2 regions of the Clostridium sp. CTA-7 genome follow, and region 2 is predicted to be linked to the other one. Evidence: a T-box and tRNA genes for the amino acid it is inferred to sense, from the RefSeq annotation. Region 2 holds a T-box; the other holds one or more tRNA genes.
The links. The T-box of region 2 lies ahead of serS (serine--tRNA ligase). A T-box ahead of a tRNA ligase gene usually reads a tRNA of that ligase, here a tRNA-Ser.

Region 1 (14,137 bases), on a different contig from region 2:
ATGAATATAAGTGATATTGCACGTTTAGCTGGAGTAGGGGTAGGTACTGTATCTAGAGTATTAAATAACCACCCTGATGTAAAAGATAGTACTAGGGAAAAGGTATTAGAAATAATAAAAACAAGTAATTATATACCCAATAATAGTGCTAGAAACCTAAAAAAAAGCAATACAAATAGTATAGGAGTATTAGTAAGAGGGGTGTTCAATCCTTTTTTCTCTGAAATGATTGATGTTATAAGTAAACATGTTACTAAAAATGGATATACAATGACTCTTCAACATAATGATTATAGTGATAGAGGAGAGTTATTTAATATAATTAGTTTTATTAAGGAAAGAAAGTTACAAGGATTAATATATTTAGGATGTAACTTAACAGAATTAGATGAAACAACATTTGAGGGAATAAATATTCCTGTAGTATTAGCATCTGTAAATACAGTGTATGATGATAGAATTAGTAATTTTTCATCAATAGGTATTGAAAATAGTAAGGCAGCATTTAATGCAACTAAACATTTAATAAGTTTAGGTCATTCTAACATCGGTATAGTACTTGGTGTTAGTGATGATATAGGAATTGGAAAAGAAAGATTTGTAGGATATGTAGAGGCATTATCAGAGGCTAATATTAAAATAGATAAAAATAAAGTTGTTTATGGAAACTATAGTTCTAGAGATGCATATAATTCAACAATAGAATTATTAGAAAAGAATAGTGATATTACAGCGATATTTGCAATATCAGATGTTATGGCAGTTGGTTGTGCTAAGGCTATTTATGATAGAGGCTTAAAATTAGGAGAAGACATATCATTAATAGGCTTTGACGGAATGGATATAACAGAGTTTAATACTCCTGCAATAACTACTATAGTACAACCAAGAACCCAAATGGCGGAAACGAGCGTAGAGCTATTAGTAGAACTTATTGAAAAGAGAACGGATAATAGACATATAGTTCTAGATACTGAATTAGTAGAAAGGGACTCATGTAAGAATTTTAAGAAATAAGCTATATGTATTTATGTTAGCACATTGATGATCCAAATAATGCATAATATTAAAGAGCATTATATGGATCTCTAACTTCAATGTGATCAGCAAAGGCATTTAGAATTATTTATATGATTATTAAGTATCTTGTTTATTGAAATAGATTATAAAAATTTTTCTATAAATAATGAATCGTTTCCAGTTTTTAAAAACTAGCAAAATATTTATTAAATATTAATATAAAAGAAATTAAAGCAGTAAAAATATCAAATAATGAATAAGTTAAAAACAACAAAATATATTTTGATGTTTAAGGGGAGACAACTATGGAAAGAAGTAGTGGAATATTAATGCACATATCTTCTTTACCAGGGAAATTTGGAATCGGTTCCTTGGGAAAAGAAGCATATGAGTTTGTAGATTTTTTAAAAAGTTCAGGTCAAAAGAACTGGCAAATATTACCGATTGGGCAAACTAGTTACGGAGATTCACCATATCAATGTTTTTCAGCATTTGCTGGAAATCCTCACTTTATAGACTTAGATTTATTAAGAGAAGATGGATTATTAGATTTAAGTGACTATGAAAATGTAAACTTTGGAGATAATCCAAGTAAGGTAGATTACAATAGAATTTATAAAGCTAGACAACCAATTTTAAGAACATCATATGAAAACTTTAAAAAGAATAAACCAGAAGGTTTTGAAGAATTTAAGGAAGAAAATAAGTTTTGGCTAGAAGATTACAGTCTTTATATGGCAGTAAAAGAGCATTTTAATCTTGTATCATGGCAACAATGGGATAACGATATAAGAGTTAGAGAACCACAAGCAATTAATAAATATAAAGAAATGTTACCAGATGAGATAGAATACTGGAATTATATACAATTTAAATTTTTTGAGCAATGGAACAAGTTAAAAAAATATGCAAATGATAATAGCGTAAAAATAATAGGGGATATGCCTATATATGTAGCTGAAGATGGAAGTGATATATGGTCAAATCCAAAACTATTTAAAATAGATGAAAATATGACTCCGGTATCAGTTGCAGGATGCCCACCAGATGCTTTTTCATTAACTGGTCAGTTATGGGGAAATCCAATATATGATTGGGATGCTATGGAGAAAGATGGTTATAATTGGTGGATACTAAGAGTAAGAGAAAGCTTCAAGTTATTTGATGTAGTAAGAATAGACCATTTTAGAGGATTTGAATCATATTGGGAAATACCATATGGTGATCCAACTGCTGAGTTTGGTAAGTGGGTAAAGGGTCCAGGAAACAAATTATTTGATGCTATAAAAGCTGAATTAGGAGAGCTAGATATTATAGCAGAAGATTTGGGTTTTATGACTCAAGAAGTAATAGATATGAAAAATGCAACTGGATATCCAGGAATGAAGATTCTTCAATTTGCATTTGGTGGTGGAGATAGTGAGTACCATCCACATAACTACACAGAGAATTGTGTAGTATATACAGGAACACATGACAATGACACAATTAGAGGATGGATAGATTCAGAATTTAACGCAGGGCCTTTGGAGCATGCTAAAAAATATTTAAGATTAACAGAAGAAGAAGGTTATAACTGGGGATTCATAAGAGGTATATGGTCTTCTGTAAGTTATTTATCAATAGCACAAATGCAAGACTTCTTAGATTTAGGAAGTGAAACAAGAACAAATATACCATCAACACTAGGTGGAAATTGGGAGTGGAGAGCTACAAGCGATCAAATTACAGAAGGTCTATCAGAGAAAATTCTAGAATTAACAAAGCTTTATGGAAGAGCATAGATAAAAAACTAAAACTATATAATTAATTAAATAAAGAAAATTATCAATATTGCTTATTATATAAAACCTTGTAGAAATATAAAGTAATCATATTAAAGGAGTAAAACTATGAGATACGGTAAAAATGATTTTTCTAATTATAAAAGGGGTATTGAAAAAGAATGGTTAATAGCAAATGGTAGAAGTGGATTTGCAGGAACAACAATAATAGGTGCTAATTCAAGAAAATATCATTCTTTATTAAATGCATGTTTAAAATCTCCTGATGAGAGGTACAATATATTACCAAAGTTAGAAGAAACAATAGTTGTTAAAGGAGATACGTATCCACTTACAACAACTAGATTTGAAAGTCATATAGTAGAAGGATATAAAAATCTTCAAAGTTTTAAGTACGATGGGATTCCAAGCTATAAATACTTTGTAAAAGGTGCATTTATAGAAAAAAGGGTAACTATGGAATATGGCAAAAACACTACCGTTGTCGAATACATAGTTAGAACCTCAAATAATGAAGTAACTTTAAATTATAATCCATATCTATCTTTCAAAAACCCTGGTCAAGCTGGAAAAGAAGAAAACTTAAAATTTGATAGAGAAGTTACTAATAATGGATTTAAATTAGTTCCTGAAATAAAAAAAGATGTTGAAATAAACATATTTGCTACGGAGGGAACAGTTTCAAGTGAAGAAGAAAGAATAACAGAAAATGTACATTATGATGTAGATGAAAGAACTGGAGATGTTTATTTAGAAGCTTTCTATGTACCGGGAACAATTAGCATAACTATTCCAAAGAATACTATAAGAAAGTTTTATATAATAGCTACAATAGAAAAAGACTTAAATATATGTCCAGAAGAAGTATTTAGAGATTCAAGAGCTAGAATAGAAGAGCTACAAGCTCCATTTAAAAATGATAATAGAATAATAGCTAAATACTTACCTATTTCAGCAGATCATTTTATAGTTGATAGAGACTCAACAAATTGTAAGACTGTGTTAGCAGGGTATCCTTGGTTTTTAGACTGGGGAAGAGATACTATGATTGCATTACCAGGGCTAGTTTTAGCAACAGGTAGACTTAAGGAAGCTGAAGAAATACTAAGAAGTTTCACTAAATACGAAAAAAATGGATTAATACCTAATATGTTCCCAGATAATGGAGCAGAACCATTATATAATACCGTTGATGCATCATTATGGTATATACATTGCATATATACGTATCTTTTATATAGCAATAATGAAAAATCATTTGAATTCGTAAAAGAAGAATTATATAGTACAGCTAAAAATATAATAGAAGCATATAAGAGTGGAACAGATTTTTCTATTAAAATGCAAGACAACCATCTTATAAGTGCAGGATCAGGATTAGACCAAGTAACTTGGATGGATGTTAGAGTTAATGGAATAGTTGTAACGCCAAGACATGGGTGTCCTGTAGAAATTAATGCTTTATGGTACAATGCATTAAAGATAATGAGTATTTTAGGAAATAAGCTTGGAGATTCAAACTTTAACGAATATGAAGAGCTATCAGAAAAAGTTAAAGAATCTTTCGTTAAGGAATTCTGGTATGAGGAAGGTCAATATCTTTATGATACAGTAAATGGTAAAGAGAAAGATCCTTCATTAAGGCCTAATCAAGTATGGGCAATTTCACTTCCATTTACAATGTTAGATATAGAAAAAGAAAAAAGCGTAATAAATAAAATTCTTGAAGAATTATATACTCCATACGGATTAAGAAGTTTAAATAAAGAGCACAAAGATTATAATCCAATATATATTGGAGAGTTATTAGACAGGGATATGGCATATCATCAAGGAACAACATGGTCATTCCCATTAGGTGCATTTATGTCAGCATATTGTAAAGTTAATAATTATTCAGAGGATTCAGTAGAGTTTATAGATGAGTTATTAAAGGATATGGAAAATCATATAAATGATGACTGTATAGGTGGAATAGCAGAAATATTAGATGGAGATTCACCACACACACCAAGAGGATGTTATTCACAGGCTTGGGGAGTAGGAGAAATGCTAAGAGTTTATTATGAGTGCATTTTAGGAAAACAAAAAGAATTAGACAAGGCTCATAATAACTTATTTAAATAATTAATAAAGGCTATCTCAAAATTTTGTGATAGCCTTTTTATAAAAATGGAGGGTATTTATATGAAGAGTATAGAGTTAAATAAACTAGAATATAGTGGGGATTTAGGAGCTAAATACAGTAAAGAATCAACAAAGTTTACATTATGGGCACCTATAGCAAATGAAGTATCTATTTACTTATATGAAGATGAAAAAAATATACCAATGGTAAAAGGTGATAAAGGACAGTGGGAAGTAGTTATAGATGGAGACTTAAAAAATAAATTTTATAACTATAAGGTAAAAATAAATGAGAAAATAAATACAGTAGTAGATCCATATGCATATGCAGTAGGAGTTAATGGAGAAAAGTCAATGGTAGTAGATTTAGAGTCTACAAATCCAAAGGGCTGGGAAAATGATATTAAGCCAGAGTTTAAAAATGCAACAGATGCAATAATTTATGAAATGCACGTTAGAGATTTTACAATTGATGAAAGTTCAGAAGTAGAAAAAGAACTTAGAGGAAAGTTTAAAGGAATACTACACAAAAAACCTATAAGCCACTTAAAAGAATTAGGGGTTACACATGTTCAGTTATTACCAATTTCAGATTACAAATCTGTTGATGAATCAAAGTTAGACGAACCACAATATAATTGGGGATATGATCCACAAAACTACAATGTTCCAGAGGGGTCATATTCAACAAATCCTAATGATGGGAACGTTAGAATAAAGGAATTTAAAGAATTAGTTAAATCATTGCATGAAGAAGGTATTAGAGTAGTAATGGATGTTGTTTATAATCATACTTATGATACAGAAACATCATTATTTAATTTAGCAGTACCAAATTACTATTATAGAACAGATGAAGAAGGAAATTTTACAAATGGTTCAGGATGCGGAAATGAAGTTGCATCAGAAAAGCCTATGATTAGAAGATATATCAAGGATTCTGTAGTAAACTGGGCTAAAGAGTATCATATAGATGGCTTTAGATTTGATTTAATGGGGTTACATGATATAGAAACGATAATTCAAATTAGAGAAGAGTTAGATAAGCTAGATAAGTCAATCTTAGTATATGGAGAAGGATGGGCAGGTGGAGCAACACCATTAAAAGAGGAAGAGGCAGCTTTAAAATTAAATGCGCCTAAATTTGGCAAAAAGCAAATAGGTTGCTTTAGTGATGATATTAGAGATGGAGTAAAAGGTGATGTATTTATAGCTAAAAGTACTGGTTTTGTAAATGGTGGAGAAAACTTTGAAGAAACTATAAAGTTTGGTATAGTAGCATCTACACAACATAGTCAAGTGGATTATAGTAAGGTAATTTACTCAAATAAGCCTTGGGCTAATGAACCATATCAAACAATAACATATGCTTCAGCGCATGATAACTATACTTTATGGGATAAGCTTCAATTAACAGTAGATGATGATAGTATAAATAAAGAAGAAAAGCTAATAAAAATGAATAAATTAGTAGCTTCAATAGTATTAACATCTCAAGGAATTAGCTTGATTCATGCAGGCGAAGAAATTTTAAGAACAAAGGTTAATGAAGATGGATCACTAGTAGAAAATAGTTATAAGTCTCCAGATTCAGTAAATAAATTTGATTGGAATAGAAAAGATAAGTATAAGGATGTATTTAACTATTATTCAGGTTTAATAAAGTTAAGAAAAACATATAAAGAATTTAGATTAACAAGTAATGAAGATATAGAAAGAGAAGTAAGATTCTTAGAAAACAATCAATCAAAAGTAGTATCATTTACTATTAGCAACAAGATAGTAGTAATACACAATGCTAATGAAAAAGATATTATAGCTACAATACCAGAAGGAAATTGGAGTGTACTAGTTGATGAATATAGAGCTGGAGTAGAAGAATTATCATGTATTAATGGAAATGAAGTTAAAGTACCAGCATTAGCATCTTATGTATTAGTACGAAAATAAAAATAGCTATAGTTAGGGTAGTATTAAATCTCCACAAGACTAATAAAATTAGGTTTTGTGGGGATTAATTTTTTTACTAGTATATAGTCCTAATATAAACAAAATATATTTGATTATATTTTTAATAAGAAGTGAATACTTATTAAGTGATTAAAAATAGTTTATAAATTTTTAAAATTTAGCTTAACTATCAGCTTTTTACATATGATATAATATAAAAATAAGAAAATTTATTTAATTTAGGAGTGTGAATTAATTTGGAGAGTTATACGTGGCAGATAATATTATTAGTAATATTATTAGTAATGTCAGGATTTTTCTCTATGTCAGAAACAGCCTTAATGGCACTAAGTAAAATTAGAATAAGACATATGGTAGAAGAGGGAGTTAAGGGAGCAAAATTAATTGAAAAATTAACTGAAGATCCAAGTAGGTTATTAGGGGCAATATTAATAGGAAATAATATTGCTAATATAGGAGCATCTGCACTAGCAACTTCAATAGCTTTAAAGGCTTTTGGGGAAAAAGGAGTAGGAATAGTTACTATTATAATGACTATATTAGTTCTTATATTTGGAGAAATAACTCCAAAATCTATAGCAAAGCAAAATTCAGAAAAAGTCGCTTTAAGGGTTAGTAACCCTATAAATATTATAGTTAGATTATTTAAGCCACTTGTATCAATTTTTACTTTAATATCAAGTTTATTTATAAGACTTTTAGGGGGAGATCCAAAGGCAACAGAACCGTTTATAACCGAGGAAGAGTTAAAAACCATGGTAGGTGTTAGTGAAGAAGAGGGTGTACTTGAAGATGTAGAAAAAGAAATGATCTTTAATGTTTTCGAATTCGCTGATGCTCAAGTAAAAGATGTTATGGTTCAAAGAGTTGGTGTAATAGCAGTAGATGTAAATGCTACTTATGATGAAGTTATAAATATTATTAAAACCGAACAATTTTCTAGAATACCGGTTTATAATCAAAATATAGATGATGTAATAGGAATATTAAATGTTAAGGACTTAATAATTGCTTCTCAAAGTAAGGAAAATTTTAATGTTTCAGATTATATGAGAGAACCTTACTATACATTTGAGTTTAAGAAAATTACAGAATTATTTAGTGAAATGAAAGATACAAGAAACCATATGGCTGTTGTTCTAGATGAGTATGGTGGAAATGTTGGTATAGTCACTATAGAAGATTTAATAGAAGAAATCGTTGGAGAAATCGAAGACGAGTATGATGATGAAGAGGACAGCGATATAATAGTAGTAAAAGAAGATGAGTATATCGTGGATGGTAGCGCAAGGTTAGACCACATTGGTGATTTAATAGGAGTTACTATGGAATCAGAAGAGTTTGATTCTGTTGGAGGATTAGTAATTGGAGAGTTAGGAAGATTTCCTGAACAGTCTGAAGAAGTTAGACTTAATAATATTAGATTTGTAGTTGAAGAAGTAGACAAAAATAGAATTAAGAAGGTTAGGATATACACTTAATTTTAATAATAAGATGGAGAACTATATGAAGATTAAGTTCTCCATTTTTGTTAAAATGGAGAAATATTAAGGGGAGTATTTTATGGACTATATGGCTTTAGCAATAGAAGAAGCTCAAAAGGCATATGACAAGGGAGAGATTCCAGTTGGAGTAGTCATAGTTAAAGACGGAAAAATAATAGCTAAAAAGCATAATTTAAAAGAAAGTTTAAACTTACCAACTGCTCATGCTGAGATATTAGCAATAGAAGAAGCTTGCAAAAAAATTAATAACTGGAGGTTATCTGGCTGTGAAATGTATGTAACATTAGAGCCTTGTCCTATGTGTGCTTCAGCAATTGCTCAAAGTAGAATACCTAAGTTGTTTATAGGAACCTTTAATAAGGATATGGGGGCTTGTGGCTCTGCAATAAATTTAATTGATTATAATGTTTTTAATTGGCATGTAGCCGTAAATTGGTGTTATAATCAAAAATGTAGTGATTTATTGACTTCATTTTTTTTGAAAACTAGAAGTATAAAAAATGAATAGATTCACAATTATTACATATTTAATTGGTATAATTATTTATAAAGATTTATAATTAAAGAAAATATTTTAAATAGGAGGAGATAAGATGGATTCGGTGGCATTTCAATTATTTGGTATAGATATAGCGTGGTATGGTGTAATAATTTCTTCTGGTGTAGTAGCGGCTATGATATTAATATATTTTTTATCTAAGAGAGAAAATTTAGACTATGATATTATAATAGATGCATTTTTAGTAACCTTTCCAATATCAATAATAGGAGCGAGGTTATACTACGTAGCTTTTGAATATCAAAATTACCATTCATTTATGGATGTAATCAACATAAGAAATGGTGGAATGGCAATTCATGGAGGTGTAATAGCTGCTTTATTATCAGGCTACATATTTGCAAGATATAGAAAGATAAATTTCTTAAGATATGTAGATGTTATAATGCCAGGAGTTATATTAGCACAGGCGATAGGTAGATGGGGCAACTTTATGAATCAAGAAGCTCATGGAGGGCCTGTATCTAAAGAGTTTATAAGTAAGTTCCCAGAGTTTATTCAAAAAGGAATGCACATTAATGGAGTATATTATCACCCTACATTTTTATATGAGTCAATATGGAATGTTTTAGTTTGTGCAATTTTAGTTTATATACTTTATAAAAAGAAAGAGAAACAAGATGGTATAGTACTTGCTGGATATATGATTTTATATTCAATAGGAAGGTTTTTTATAGAAGGATTAAGAACAGATAGCTTAATGTTTTTAGGATTAAGAACAGCTCAAATAGTAAGCTTGTTAGGCGTAATATTAGGAATTGTTTTAATTATTTGGATTAAGAAGAAAAAGAAAATTATATAGGTTAACTTTTAAATCATAAAAAGAGATATGTAAAATTATTTTTACATATCTTTTTTTATTTTAAAATAAATTTTAAATTATCAAAGCAAATAGAGGAAAATTAAATAAAATATAGAGTATATTTACATGAAATTAATATTTAATTTAGGGGGAAATAATAATGGCAAAAAATAAATTGATTACTTGTAAAGCTTGTGGAAAAGAAATAGCTAAAGGTGTAAAGAAGTGTGTTCATTGTGGAAAAAAACAAGGTAATTTCTTTTCACAACATAAAGTTTTAACAGTATTTATGGCAGTAGTATTGCTAGGCATTATAGCAGTTGCTACAGGTGGAAAGGATAAAGCAAATGATAAAGGAAATTCAACTGCAACGAATTCAACACAAGATAATGAGAAGAAAAAAGATAAAAAAGAAGATTCAAAAGTAACATATGATAATTTTATTAGCATAAATATGGGAATGACATATGAAGAGGTTGTAGCAATTTTAGGAGAGGGGAAAGAGACCAGCTCATCATCTGTAGGAGACGTAAAGGCTACAGTGTATACTTGGAATGGGAAGGGTATTAGTAATTTAATTTTAACTATACAAAATGATGTAGTCACAACAAAAGGACAAGCAGGTCTTTATGGTAAAAATGCAGATATGACTATGGAAAAGTATGAGGCAGTCAAAGAAGGAATGACATATGAGGAAGCAAAGGAAATTTTAGGAGAAGGTGAAATAACATCTCAAACTAAAATTCTTAATTCAGAAGCAATAATATATTCATATATAAATAAAGGTGGATCTAATGCTAATTTTACTTTTAATGATAATAAATTAGTATTAAAAGCTCAATTTGGATTAAAATAAATGGAAAAAGAATATAATTTTTATATTAAATTTAATAAATAATAATCAATAGAAATACAGATAAGTTTTACATATTGCAATATGTATTACTATATGATAATATATAGCAGTAGTTAAAATTTAATAGCTATATATTATATGGAGAGATGTCCGAGTGGTCGAAGGAGCACGCCTGGAAAGCGTGTATAGGGGCAACTCTATCAGGGGTTCAAATCCCCTTCTCTCCGCCATAGCCGTGCTAGATGGGGAGTTAGCGGTGCCCTGTAACCCGCAATCCGCTATAGCGGGATTGAACTCCTAGCCTAGGCTTTAGTCTGTAGGGTCTGCCTATGTAAGTGGTGTTGATGGTCAGGTCCCATACGACGTAAGTGCATGAACCTCGTCAGGTCCGGAAGGAAGCAGCGATAAGTGATTACTGCGTGTGATATGGATAAATCTTACCAGAGCTAACTGCATAGTAACGCCTATAGATTACTGTCAAAGCTAGGTGCACGGTTTTAATTTTACACCTTTCTAGCGAAAAGAAGGGTTTTTTTAATGCTTAGAATATAAATCAAATGAATACTTAATTTTTATAAATTAAAATATTCGATTAATTAAAGGTTACTCTTCAATAGGATTAACATACAATAGGACAAAGAAAGCGAGGGAATTCCTTATGGAATGCCCTCGTTTTCTTTATTTTCTAATCATATTAACAAAATCATATTTAATATTATTAGTTTCATTTACATATACTTCTGATTGAAATTCTATAAACCATTCAGATGAATCTATAGGTGAGAATTTAGTATCACCATTAAAATCTTTATGTAATCTAGTTAAATATAACTTTTTTGCATGAGGTAGAAGTGATTTATATATTTCTCCACCACCAATTACAAAAACTTCTTCAGAAGAATTTTTATATTTAGATATAATATTTTCTATATCATTTACTACTTCAACCATAGGTGAATCTACTTTAAAATTTTTATCTCTAGTAATGATTATATGATGTCTATTAGGTAAAATCTTCGGTAAAGATTCAAATGTTTTTCTACCCATTATTATTGTGTTGCCAGATGTAATTTCTTTGAATCTTTTAAGGTCTTCGGAGATATGCCACAAAAGTTTATTATCTCCACCTATGACATCATTATTAGCTTTAGCAACTATAATTGATAGCATTAAACAGACACCTCCATTTTTATTGGATCATGGTGTTTATAATCAATAAGCTTTATATCATCTACAGTAAAGTCATAGAAGTTATTAATTTCTGGATTTATCCAAAGTTTTGGCGCTGAATAATCATCATTAGCTCTAGTAAGTTGAAGTTTCATTCCTTCAATTTGATTTTCATAAATATGTGCATTATTTATAACGTGAGTAAATAGTCCTGGTTTAAGCCCAGTTACTTGAGCTATTAGGTGAACTAAAACAGCATATTGACTGGTGTTAAATGGAACTCCTAGTGGTATGTCTCCACTACGTTGTATAAGCATACAATTAAGGTACCCATCAGTTACATCCCATAATGTTTGATAGCAGCAAGGTTGCAATGTCATTTCTGGTAAATCTTCTATATTCCACATAGACATAATCATTCTTCTGTCTTGAGGATTATTCTTTAGTGATTCAATAAGCTTATCTACTTGATTAAATTTAGCTATCTGATATCCATAGGCTTTTCCTATAGTATTATTTTCGTCTACCCATTCATCCCAAATATGAACATTTTGTTCTTGAAGTTTTGTAACATCGTTTGACTGATCCCTATATATCCACAGCATTTCCTTTACAGCAGTCTTAAATGCTACTTTTTTTGTTGTTAGTATAGGGAATTCCTTTTGCAAATTAAATTGCATTATCTGATGAGGTAATTTGTATGTAGGCATTCCAGTTCTATTATTATCGTAATATCCATTTTCTAAAATATCTTCAACGATGGCTAGGTATTTTTTGTCGTATAAACTCATTTTAAGCCCTCCTTTTTATAATACATAACTAATTTTACTATAAAATTTATATATTATACAGTAAATAAAAAATACATTGATATATAAAAGGTACAATTTCCTTGGAAATATCATTTAAGCTAATTGTGGCATTCTAGGAATAATTATAACTTCAGTAGAATTTATAATTATTAAAAAAAACAATAAAGAATAATCAAGTATAGGTGTACTAAATTTAATTTATAGTACACCTTGTTTTAAAGATAATAAAAAGTAAAATATTACTTATATTTAAAATAGTGTTTATATAGGCTATAATATAAATATAATAAAAGAAACTAAGATTAAGGGAAGGTAAGCCATGGGATATACAGCTTTATATAGAGAATGGAGACCTAAGACATTTTATGATGTGGTTGGTCAGGAACATATAACAACAACGTTAAAAAACCAAATATTAAATGATAGAATTGCTCATGCCTATCTTTTTTGTGGAACTAGAGGAACAGGTAAAACATCAACAGCTAAAGTTTTTTCTAAGGCACTAAATTGTTTAAATCTACATGATGGAGAACCATGTAATGAATGTGAAATGTGTAGAAAAATAAATGATGGTTTAGCAATAGATGTAACTGAACTAGATGCAGCTTCTAATAATGGAGTTGATAAAATTAGAGATATTATAGATGATGTAAAATATCCTCCACAAGAAGCAAGATTCAAGGTTTATATAATGGATGAGGTTCATATGCTATCTACAGGTGCAGTTAATGCCTTTTTAAAAACCTTAGAAGAACCTCCAGCTAATGTAATATTTATATTAGCAACTACAGACCCTCAAAAACTTCCAATTACTATTCTTTCTAGGTGTCAAAGGTTTGATTTTAAAAGAATAAATAACAATGAAATAACAAAAAGACTTAGAAAAATAGTAGATGATCAAAATGCTCTTGCAGATGATAAAAGCCTAAATTTAATATCTAAAGTATCAGACGGGGCTATGAGAGATGCTTTAAGTATATTAGATCAAGCTATATCCATGGGAAATGGATCAGTTAATTATGATGTGCTTATAAATATGCTTGGGCTTGTAACAAATGACCATTTATTTAATTTAACTAATGCAGTAATTCAAAGAAATATAGAAAAATCAATTAATATAATAGACGAAGTAGTTTATGCTGGAAAAGATATTTATTTATTTATAAAGGATTTAATAGCACATTATAGAAATATCTTAATGGCAAAGGTAACTAATAACCCAGAAGAAGTATTAGATATGTCTGAAGAAAACATATCTTTAGTTAAAGAGCAGTCTAGTAAGGTTAGAGCTGAAGAAGTGATGAGATATATTAGAATACTTCAAGAAGCAGAAGGAAATGCAAAGATAAGTAAGCAAGCAAGGCTTTATTTAGAATTAGCTATAATCAAAATGTGCAAAATAGAATATGATACATCTAATGAAGTTATATTAACAAGATTAAATAAACTTGAAGAAGGTTTGAAAAATGGAAGTCTTAAAGTTGTAAGTGTAGCAACAGAGAATGTTAGTAAAACTGTAGATAACAAACCT
Region 2 (4,870 bases):
TATTACATAATAAATATTAAAATAATACTTAACTATAATAAGCTAATACTTTAATTAAAAAGCATCTAAGAAAACTTAGATGCCTTTATGGCGGAGAGAGTGGGATTTGAACCCACGGTACCCGCAAAGGTACGCCGGTTTTCAAGACCGGTGCCTTAAGCCAGCTCGACCATCTCTCCATACTTCGTCTCGCGACAAATATTATTATAGCAATGACTTTCTTTATTGTCAATTATAAATTTACATATTTTTAAATTAAATAATAAATCTAATAAAAACAAATTTCTACCTCTTCATCCCCCACTGAAATTACTGCTTATTAATCTAATAGTAAAATTTAAATAACATATATACTTAGAAAAATCAAATATATTACTTTCTTTTGCAATATATTCCATTACGACTTAATTTTATCTTTCAAATAAATAAGTAAAGACTAAATCTAATAGCATAGATTTAGTCCTTAGAATTAAAACTACTTAATTACCTTCATATTTCCCATGTATGGTTGAAGTGCAGTTGGAATATTTACTGAACCATCTTCATTTAAGTTGTTTTCTAAAAATGCTATTAACATTCTTGGTGGCGCAACAACTGTATTGTTTAATGTATGAGCAAAGTATTTTTTATCCTTAGCATTTACACGAATTTTTAAACGACGAGCTTGTGCATCTCCTAGGTTTGAACAGCTTCCTACTTCAAAATATTTCTTTTGTCTTGGTGACCAAGCTTCAACGTCTACTGATTTAACTTTAAGATCTGCTAAATCTCCAGAACAACATTCTAAAGTTCTAACTGGTATATCTAAAGAACGGAATAAATCTACAGTATTTACCCATAATTTTTCATACCACTCCATACTTTCTTCTGGTTTACATACAACTATCATCTCTTGTTTTTCAAATTGATGAATTCTATATACTCCTCTTTCTTCTATTCCATGAGCTCCCTTTTCTTTTCTAAAACAAGGAGAATAACTTGTTAAAGTTTGTGGTAATGAATCTTCAGGTAATATAGTATCGATGTACTTCCCTATCATAGAGTGTTCACTTGTTCCAATTAGATATAAATCTTCACCCTCAATTTTATACATCATAGCATCCATTTCAGCAAAGCTCATAACACCTGTTACAACTTCGCTACGAATCATGTATGGCGGAATACAATAAGTAAACCCACGATCTATCATAAAATCTCTAGCATATGAAATTATTGCTGAATGAAGTCTTGCAACATTACCCATTAAATAATAGAATCCACTTCCAGCTACTTTTCTAGCACTATCTAAATCTAATCCACTTAACTTTTCCATTATATCTGTATGATATGGAACTTCAAAATCTGGAACCTTTGGATCTCCAAAACGTTCAACTTCTACATTTTCGCTATCATCTTTACCGATTGGAACGCTTGGGTCAATTATATTTGGTAGAGTCATCATTATTGTCTTAACTCTTTCATCTAACTCAACTTCCTCAGCTTCTAACTCAGATAAACGCTCTGAATTTTCAGTTACCTTCATTTTCATTTCTTCTGCTTCTTCTCTTTTTCCTTGAGCCATTAAAGACCCAATTTGTTTTGAGAATTTATTTCTATCAGCTCTTAAAGCCTCAGCTTGTTGTTTAGCTTCCCTAAGCTTTTTATCTAATTCTATTACCTCATCTACTAGTGGAAGTTTGCTATCTTGAAACTTATTTTTTATATTTTCCTTAACTATCTCTGGATTTTCTCTTACAAATTTTAAATCTAACATTATGTATACCTCCTAATAATTTATATCTATTAATTTTTTTCAATAAAAAAAGAACCTTTCCCCTAAACAAGGGACGAAAGATTCCGCGTTGCCACCCTAATTAATAGCAAAAAATGCTATTCTCTTTAATAAATTTAACGGTTTAAGCCGTACTGCTCATCACAGTCCCTCCAAGGTGGATTCATAACATTTTACTATCGATTTACACCAAACATCGACTCTCTTAAAAAAAATATTGTTATTACTAGCCTCTTCAACAGTTTTATTATATTTATTCTTAATATATTATAAAATATTGTGTATGTCAATATTTTACTAAGATGATTTTTATATATTATTTGTTTTTTGTACTATAATTATTCATCTAATATATCTTTTGTACATATTACGTCAATCCCAGTATTTAATATATTTTTGCAAATCATACTTCCTTCTTTAACTGGAGTACTAACATATATTCTAGCTAAAACTTTAGATAGCTCTATCCATAATGATTTATCTACTTCTTTATTAGTTCTAACTGGTACAACCTTATATTTTTCATTGCCCTTAACTCTAACTATTGATGTAAATATATCTTTATTATCAACTTTAGATTCTGAATTAAACATCCTTAAACTCCTTTATTCGGCTTGATATAATTTTAGAATTCTTAGAATCCTCAACTATATCTGTAACTTTTTTATCAAGCTCTCTAGCTAATATATTTACTATTTTTTCATAGCAGTAGGAACCATGACAACTTCCAAATCCAGATCCTGTTCTCCTTTTAACGCCCTCTACAGTTCTAGCTCCCAAAGGTCTTCTTATACAGTCTACTATTTCACCTTCAGATATATTGTTACATACACATATAATTTTCCCATATCTTTTATCTACAGCTATTATTTCATTAGCTTCTTTTTTTCCAAGTTCTCTAAATTTATAAATTTCTCTTCTTTTATCAATAAAGTTTTTCTTTAATGTACAATTTAAATTATTAGCTATAGTATCACAAAGCATTTTTGCTATTGCTGGTGCTATCGTAATTTTCCCATAATGAGTACCTGTTACTCTTATATATCCTTTATCTATCTCACTATCATCTATTACCATAGAATCTTTATTGTAACTTTCTCTAAATAAATTATTTATATTATTTTTATCTAAGTCTATTAATAAGCTATTTGCATACATTAAATTATCCTCTAAGCTAGTTTTTTCTGTACTTTTTATTCCTATTAACGATCCTGTAGTTGTTGTTGGAGTACTTAGTACAAAAGTATTTTTATCAAAAGTTTCTATTACTATTTTATTTAATTTATTTTTATAATTATCATCGACTAATAAATAACTCATATTTTTAAAGCAAGATTCATTATTATCTACTTCTTTATCTTCAACTTTTCCATTTTCTCTTATATATATTTCATGAGGAATTGTATTTATAACAACCTTGCATGTAAATTTATTTTTATTGGTAGTTACTTTAAATCCTCTAGCTAAACTTTGTATATTTAAAACTTCTTCTTCTAGCCTAAAATTAACTCCATTATCTGAAGCCACTTCAGCATATGCAATAGCTAGATCATAAGGTGCTACTATTCCTATATTTTCAGAATATAACCCTTTCTTTATATTATTATTTATATTTGGTTCTATATCATATACATCTTTATCATCTATTAAATAAACGCCGTCTATCCCTCTTTTTTTTGCTCTATCATACATCTCTTGTAATTTCTTAACACCATTTTCATCATTTACAACTCTTAAGGCTCCAATTTTTCTAAAAGGAACTTTAAACTTTTTACAAGTATCCATCATTATTGAGTTTCCTATATACTCAAGTCCAGCCATTACATCATCAGATGTCTCTGAGCCGTCATATACTATAGATGTATTTACAAATGAAATATCATCTGCTATATCATAATCTCTTTCTATTAAAGCTATATTAAAATTATATTTTGATAACTCATATGCAACTGAACACCCTATTATTCCTCCACCTAATATAAGAATATCATAGTCCATAAATATTAAATCCTCCTAAACTCTATAATAAAAAGCCTTTTTTCGATAATTCCATCTTTATTGCTTCAATGTCCTCTTCATTATCTGCAGCTATAGTATGAAGATGAACCCCATTAGTCAAATTTGAAAGAGGTTTAATATTTTTTCTTTTAAATTCACTTTCAAATTTATTTAAATCATTTAAGTTTTTTATCATTAAATTTCCTTTTATTTCACCATAGATAGGATGATCTATTATAACATCTTCTATTATACCACCATATTTAACTACGATTTTTAATTCTTCTATAGTTTCGCTACTTCCATGATTAACTGCAATAATAGCCTTTATTTTATTAATATCTTTATTATAAATATATCCATCTGGAGTGGCTATTATATTTTTACCAGCAGCTCTTAATATAGCTATATCTTTTACTATTATTTGCCTCGTAACTCCAAATAAATCAGCTAATTCTGTTCCTTTAACTGCTCTATTCTTTTCAATTATCAACTTTATAATTTTTTCTCTTCTTTCAATAGCTCTCATAAATACACCTCTGTACTAATTTTTATCATCACAAGTACTTATTATATTAAGTATTCTATTATTATTTACTTTATTTTTATTATGATGATATCTTACCACTTGTAAAAATTCTTTATCATAATTAAAATCTTTAAGCATATCTAACCCTATTTTAGGATGATTATAATATATATCTATTTGTTTTACTTTATTGTACTTTTTAATTTTACCTTTAGTTGTCTTATCTAATAACACAATTACAGATTTTTCTATTAAACTTAAATGTTTTTTACTCTTTCCTACATCATGCAATAACGCTGCCTTAGCTAGTTTATTTATATCAACATCTATATTAAAATCTTCTTTCATTTTTATTGAATCTTTACATACTCTTATACAGTGATGCTTATCATTATGTTTTAACTTATTAAATATTTTAATTTCATCTTCACTTAAAAACTTATTTATATAATCATAATCTATATCCTTAAATAATGAAGTAAATCCCCATATAAATTGTTTTATTCTATATAAAGCCATTTTAATCACCTATATTTATTATCTATATATATATAGATAATAACACTATATAT

Region 1: it encodes a tRNA-Ser, which carries the amino acid that the T-box ahead of serS (serine--tRNA ligase) is inferred to sense. The anticodon was not compared.

What each region holds. Positions count from the first base shown of each region.
Region 1 covers NZ_BAAAAV010000010.1:98,043-112,179, forward strand. Annotated here, with positions in the region: gene ACYUEX_RS16650 (LacI family DNA-binding transcriptional regulator) at 1-1,017, shown strand; gene malQ (4-alpha-glucanotransferase) at 1,326-2,804, shown strand; gene ACYUEX_RS16660 (amylo-alpha-1,6-glucosidase) at 2,913-4,931, shown strand; gene pulA (type I pullulanase) at 4,992-6,881, shown strand; gene ACYUEX_RS16670 (HlyC/CorC family transporter) at 7,139-8,383, shown strand; gene ACYUEX_RS16675 (nucleoside deaminase) at 8,466-8,915, shown strand; gene lgt (prolipoprotein diacylglyceryl transferase) at 9,001-9,768, shown strand; gene ACYUEX_RS16685 (DUF3862 domain-containing protein) at 9,929-10,624, shown strand; tRNA gene ACYUEX_RS16690 (tRNA-Ser) at 10,765-10,854, shown strand; RNA gene ffs (signal recognition particle sRNA large type) at 10,858-11,119, shown strand; gene ACYUEX_RS16700 (dihydrofolate reductase) at 11,303-11,794, opposite strand; gene ACYUEX_RS16705 (thymidylate synthase) at 11,794-12,585, opposite strand; gene dnaX (DNA polymerase III subunit gamma/tau) at 12,926-14,137, shown strand, end outside.
Region 2 covers NZ_BAAAAV010000006.1:211,732-216,601, forward strand. Annotated here, with positions in the region: tRNA gene ACYUEX_RS13180 (tRNA-Ser) at 89-179, opposite strand; gene serS (serine--tRNA ligase) at 476-1,753, opposite strand; T-box leader at 1,820-2,019, opposite strand; gene ACYUEX_RS13190 (DUF1667 domain-containing protein) at 2,110-2,364, opposite strand; gene ACYUEX_RS13195 (FAD-dependent oxidoreductase) at 2,357-3,769, opposite strand; gene ACYUEX_RS13200 (3H domain-containing protein) at 3,792-4,298, opposite strand; gene ACYUEX_RS13205 (HDIG domain-containing metalloprotein) at 4,314-4,817, opposite strand.